2 regions of the Agrobacterium sp. 22-3639C2 genome follow, and region 2 is predicted to be linked to the other one. Evidence: predicted binding sites of a transcription regulator. Region 2 holds the regulator's gene; the other holds the start of a gene.
What was found. Region 2 encodes PhoB, which activates phosphate uptake and scavenging genes when phosphate is short. Its sites were predicted from a motif close to TGTCATNNANCTGTCAT; they were not measured.
Positions count from the first base shown of each region.

Region 1: the regulator PhoB is predicted to act here: its motif matches at 1,396-1,412, upstream of ACQZ6D_RS00720 (DapH/DapD/GlmU-related protein).

Region 1 covers NZ_JBNWDB010000001.1:144,172-147,350, reverse strand. The annotation lists gene ACQZ6D_RS00735 (esterase-like activity of phytase family protein) at 1-264, shown strand, start outside; gene ACQZ6D_RS00730 (YunG family protein) at 424-771, shown strand; gene ACQZ6D_RS00725 (hypothetical protein) at 948-1,262, shown strand; gene ACQZ6D_RS00720 (DapH/DapD/GlmU-related protein) at 1,450-2,082, shown strand; gene ppx (exopolyphosphatase) at 2,130-3,179, opposite strand, start outside.
Region 2 covers NZ_JBNWDB010000003.1:532,466-535,644, forward strand. The annotation lists gene ACQZ6D_RS15590 (aspartate aminotransferase family protein) at 1-255, opposite strand, end outside; gene ACQZ6D_RS15595 (GcrA family cell cycle regulator) at 686-1,219, shown strand; gene phoB (phosphate regulon transcriptional regulator PhoB) at 1,519-2,202, opposite strand; gene phoU (phosphate signaling complex protein PhoU) at 2,234-2,959, opposite strand; gene pstB (phosphate ABC transporter ATP-binding protein PstB) at 3,058-3,179, opposite strand, start outside.

The DNA of each region.
Region 1 (3,179 bases), on a different contig from region 2:
AATGCCGGCAAGGCGGCGCGCAAGATCGGCTATATCGATCTGCTGAAGATCTCCGATCCTGATAACAGGAAGCGTCAGGGCGGCGGCAACGGTTTCTACGACATGCCGTTCGTGACCATCGAGAATGTCGACCGTGTCGACGCCACCCATATTATCGTCGGCAACGACAACAACCTGCCCTTCTCGGCCGGTCGTGCGCTGGACAAGGCCGACGACAACGAGTTCGTCCTGCTGGAAGTCAAGGACCTTCTCGACGCGAAGTGAGGAAAAGGGTGCCGGAATTCGTTCCGGCACCGTCAGCGCATCGGCGCAATCTCAACTGAACGGAGCGTTCCTGCGGCCTGAAAAAGGAAGCGAGGCGCTCCGTTACTGTACCGACCCAACCTGACCCGGAACCCGGTTCCGAAACAGGAAAGACCCGTCATGCAGGACAATGCCGAACGACTGTATTACGCCCTGAGGAAAAGCTGGTCGCTCGAAACCAGCAGCCTGTGGTCGAGAGAAAACCCAGCCAGGGGGCAAGGCGGCGTTACAGCTCTTGTGGTGCAGGATATTTTCGGTGGCGACCTCGCCAAAACCGTCGTTAGCGGCGCCGACCATTTCTACAATATCGTCAACGGCACCCGCTGGGATTTCACCTTCACCCAGTTCGATATTCCGGTCGGTTACGAGGACAGGCCCGCCACCCGCACGGAGGCGATGGCAAGGGCCACGCCCCTGCAATATGCCTATCTCAGCGCCTGTATCAGGAAGGCGCTGGGGCACGGTTGAATAATAACGGCTTGTAGCGAGGCGACCGGTTTGTCTCGGCGACAAACCGATTTCGGTCTGTCGTGTTTTTCGTTTGCGGTTTCAAATCCACAACTTCAGCTTCTCCTCCCAAAGCAGACACAATCCATGGCATAGTACCGCAGGTAAACGAGGCGTGCCGAGAGGAGAGTTGTGCGATGAGTGAGAGCTGCCCGGTCCTGACGCCCGCCGAACGGCAGGTTCAGGATATATTGCAACGGACAGAATCGGCGATGGTGTCCACTATTTTCGCAGCGCTTGAGCGTGCAAGCAAACAGGCTGCTGACGAACTCCAGTCAATCGGGTCTGAAATACAGCCACCGCCTCGTGACTATTTTGCCGCTGTCGCACACCAGCAGCTTTTCCTGCTGCTATGCGGAGCCGACCTGGAAACATTCGAGGGCGGAGATCCCGAAGTCGCGCGTCACATCATTCAGAATGCCCAAAACATATCCGATCATTACTGGAAGTAAAAAAGCTGCGACCGCGGATGGTTCCGGCGGCTGACGGCGCTGTGTGAAGCCTGATTTCGTTTCACGCAAAGCGCGTACACGATCTGCATTTCAAAAGGATATCTGGCCTAATCGGCTTGCCTTCGCAATTTCACGTCATACGCCGTTCATAGTCCCCGGTTACGCAGGCCGAAATCCGGAGACAGGCATGCACTCAACCGCACAACTCAATCGCCCCAAGCTCGCAGAGACAGTTATCCATTCGACGGCAAGCATAAGGGACTCGAACATAGGTAGCTGCTGCGAAATTTTGGCCGATACCTCTCTGCACAACGTCGAACTCGGGAATTACTCCTACCTCGGACCCCGTTGTATTGTCGGTGATGCGACAATCGGGAAATTCTGCGCTATTGCCGCGGACGTCAGGATTGGCGCACCGAACCATCCAATGGACCGACCGTCCATGCACCGTTTCAGCTACTGCCCGGAATATTACGCTACAGAGGCGGTGCGCGACCACGCTTTTTTCGATCGCCGCAAGGAGGATCGCGCCGTCATCGGTCACGATGTCTGGATCGGTCATGGGGTCATCGTGTTGCCGGGCGTGAAGGTTGGAGACGGCGCCGTGCTCGCAGCAGGCGCGGTCGTCACCAAGGACGTGCCGCCCTACACCATCGTCGGCGGTGTTCCCGCGAAAATCATTCGCGAGCGGTTTTCGCAAACCGTGGCGGGGAAGCTTGCCAAAATCGCCTGGTGGGACTGGCCCTTCGAGACGATCATGGCGCGGCTAGCCGACTTTCAATCAAGCGATATCGACGCCTTTTGTCAGCGCTGGTCCTAGTATAGCCCCACAACTGCCTGCGGTGCCAAATGGCCGGCGTCTGCCCGTTACTCGAACACAAACGCCAACCGCTTGCCCGTCAGCTTCGCCAGTTGCTGCAGGCGTCCGTCCAGACGCTCGCCGGCAAAATCGCAATAGGCGTGTGGTACGACGAATTCCAGATCCAGATCCGGATTGGTGGATTTGCGGAATTTCAGGTGATCGACGACACCGGGCATGGAGGCTGAGAAGAGGTAAACGACGCGCAGCAGGCCGCCCAGCAACTTGCCGAGTTCCAGCAGGCGGTCACCCGCCATGGCGGCAAGCGGCTGTGTGGTACCGTTGTCGTTCAACCCTTCGAAGCGGTAATAATTGGCAAGCGCAATATAGGCGCGGCCCGGATGGGTGATCGCCACGAAGGAGGAGTGGGCGATGATGTTGAGCGCCTGCAGACCGCGATAGTCCGGATGTGCACGCCAGCTGATATCGGCCAGAAGGCAGGCCGCCTGCCGGTAACGGCTTTCCTCTTCCGTCTCCTCGATGCCGAAGACCGGAAAGGTGCGGCCGCTCCAGTCGGCCAGTTCGCGCGCATGTTCGGGCGAACGGGCACGCAGAATGGCAAGCTCGTCGGCCGTGACCAGCAGCGGGTCGGTATCCCGCTCCGCTTCCGTCAGCAGCGAATAAAGATAACCTTCGCGCACGCCCTGCGCCGAGAAGGCGATCGTTGCCGGCTTCATCGCCTTTAGAACTTCACGCATGGCGATGGCGCCGAACGGCAGAAGCGAACGGCGGTTCTTGGAGACCGCCTGCCAGGCCGGGTCCTTGCTGTCCCTGGAGACGATGACTTCTTCCAGAAAATTCAGCATTTCCGCCAGCGGCAATTCATATCCCTGCATCATGTGCAGCGGATAACCCGTGATCTCCATGTGCAGCTTTGCAATGTTTCGCCACGTGCCGCCCACGGCATAAAAGGTACGCCCCTCGCCGGCCGCCAGCAGCTTTGCGAAAGATTTGACGTGCTTGCGGGCAATTGTCGTCGCCTTCTCCAGCGAGCCATCCGATTGTTCCGACAACCGAAGGCCGCCGAGCGGCAGGGTGATGCCCTCGCCGCAGTTCTT
Region 2 (3,179 bases):
CGTCAGGCGCCTGGCGAGTTTTTCCTGTCCCGGTACTTCATAAAGGTTCGAGACGTGCCAGACCTTCTCGGCCTGCGTCTTGATCGCATCAACGAGGTGAGGATGGGCGTGGCCCAGCGAGTTGACAGCAACACCGGCCGCAAAATCCAGATATCGCTCGCCGCTTTCCGTGAACAGCCATACACCCTCACCGCGCTCGAAGCGCAGGGGGGCTCTTGAGAACGTATCAAACAATGGCGCGCCGGCTTCGGCCATGGCTGTATCACTCCTTGCGCAGATGCGCTGTCAAACTGTTGTCAATAGGCTTGCGGGGTTATCCCTCGCCTGAAAATCAAAATGCCGCCTTGCGGCGGCAGGGGCACTATTGTCACTTCGTTTGCCGATGTCAACAAAAGTCAGCGTTTCCCGGGCTTCTCAAGCACTAGTATGCGGCGGCGGGCCAGCCCCAAGGTGTTGCCTTTCAGACTCAATACGCCAGCAAGTTGGGGAAAACCGGAAAATCGATTCCAGATGATTCCCGCGACTCTTGCCACGGAGTCGGGCTGGCACTAGGTTAATCGCTAATTACTAGACTGCATTGCGGCGGAACTAGTCACCGAAAATCAGGCGGAAACCACGCTTGCGGCATGCGCGCGAGACGGAGAGGGATTCTGCCGAAAATACACGCGACAAGCGGAGAAGCGGCATGAACTGGACAGACGAACGAGTCGAAAAGCTCAAGAAATTGTGGTCCGAGGGCCTTAGCGCCAGCCAGATTGCAGCGCAGCTGGGCGGCGTCAGCCGTAATGCCGTGATCGGCAAGGTCCATCGTCTCAATCTGCCGGGACGCGTCAAGGCTGGCGGTCCAGTGACTTCGGCACGCTCCGCGCCGAAGCGCACCGCTGCCCCTGCCCCGCGTGCGACGACTTTCGCAGGTCGCGTCAACGCGGCACCGGCACGCATCCTCACCCGTTCGAACGCGGCAACGGCGCTGCACGAGGAGATCGATATCGAGACCGCGCAGGTTCTCGATTACGTTCCTTCCAAGAACGTTGTCACGCCGATTTCCCGTCGCCTGACGCTGACGGAACTGACCGAGCGCACCTGCAAATGGCCGGTTGGCGATCCGCTGAAGGACGACTTCCATTTCTGCGGTTGTGAAGCGCTGGAATCTTCGCCCTATTGCAAGTTCCATGCGAAACTCGCCTACCAGCCGGTGAGCGAGCGCCGCAAGGCTTGAGTGTTGCGGCACGCATTCAGCACTCAAAAATTACGGGCCTTCGGGCCCGTTTTTTTATGACAAAAATAAAGCGGCTTTCTGGGCGGCTTGATGGCAGGCCGCACCCTTTCCCCTTACTATTGGGCGTGACCCCTCAATCCGGATTTCAACGCGCAGCCGATCTTCTCCGGTCAAAACGGATAATGGCATCGAGTTTGGCGGATACTCATATAGAAAAAGCCCGAAATCGTTTCAGATTTCGGGCTTCCTGATTTTTTTGTGCACTACTTCGCCAGCGAAACTATCTGGTTCCGCTTCGCTCAGGCTTCCATCGAATATCCCGCACCACGCACCGTGCGGATGACATCCTGCATGTGCGAGAAGTTCAGGGCCTTGCGCAGACGTCCGACATGCACATCGACAGTACGCTCGTCGACATAGATATCATGACCCCAGACGCCATCCAGCAATTGCGAGCGGGAAAACACCCGACCCGGCGACGTCATCAGGAATTCCAGCAAGCGGAATTCCGTCGGGCCGAGACGCACTTCGCGGCTTTTGCGGTGAACGCGATGGGTCTCGCGGTCCAGTTCGATATCGCCGCATTTGAGCACCGACGACAGAACCTCCGGACGGGCCCGGCGCAACATGGCCTTGACCCGGGCCATGAGTTCCGGCGTCGAGAACGGCTTGACGACATAATCGTCAGCGCCCGTAGCGAGACCGCGAACCCGTTCGCTCTCTTCGCCACGCGCCGTCAGCATGATGATGGGCAGGCGTTCTGTTTCCGGCCGCATTCTCAAGCGCCGGCACAGTTCGATACCGGAGACACCGGGCAACATCCAGTCCAGGATGAGAAGATCCGGAATGCGCTCCTGCAGCCTGATTTCCGCCTCATCGCCACGGGGTATCGTGTCGACGTCGTATCCCTCAGCCTCGAGATTGTAACGAAGCAGGACGCTCAGCGCTTCCTCGTCTTCCACAACTGCAATCTTGGGCACCATATGCTGAACTCCGCAAGCTTCTGCTTGTCTGTTACTCGGTCACCGAACCAAGCGTGTTGGAACTGTCGTCCTTCGGACGCTCGCCCTCCGGCTGGCTGCCAGTGGTCATGTAATAGATCGTCTCTGCGATATTCGTCGCATGATCGCCGATACGCTCGATGTTCTTGGCGCAGAACAGAAGATGCGTGCAGGTGGTGATGTTGCGCGGGTCTTCCATCATGTAGGTCAGAAGCTCCCGGAAGAGCGACGTGTACATGGCATCGATTTCCTCGTCGCGTTCACGGATCGCATTGGCCTTTTCGGCGGAACGCGTGGAATAGACGTCGAGGACTTCCTTGAGCTGCACCAGCGCCAGGTCGGACAGATGCTCGATGCCGCGGGCGAGCTTGCGCGGAACGCCGGTGCCGGCGACAGCGATAACGCGCTTGGCCGTGTTCTTGCCAAGATCGCCGACGCGTTCGAGATCGGCGGCGATACGCAGGGTGCCGATGATCTCGCGAAGGTCTGCCGCCATCGGCTGACGCTTGGCGATGGTTACGATCGCCTTGTCGCCAATTTCGCGCTCAGCATGGTCGAGAATGGTATCGTCCGAAATGACCTTCTGCGCGAGCGCAGCATCGGAATTGACGAGTGCGCGCACGGCGTCACCGCACATCTGCTCGGCAAGACCGCCCATTTCGGCGATGCGGCGCGTCAGAAACTTCAGTTCGTCGTCATAGGCAGACAGGATATGCGAATGGGTCGTTGTCTGTGTCATGGTCTATTCCTCCGGCTTGGCCTGCATGCGCGTGCCCAACAGCGGGGCACGGCAGAGGCACCAGTCTTGTACGGTTACGATAAAGCACCGGCCGGGGATCAGCCGAAGCGGCCCATGATGTAGTCCTGCGTGCGCTGGTCGTCCGGATTGGTGAACATCTTGTCGGTTTCGTTTTCTTCGACAAGGTGACCAAGATGGAACATGGCCGTACGCTGGGAAA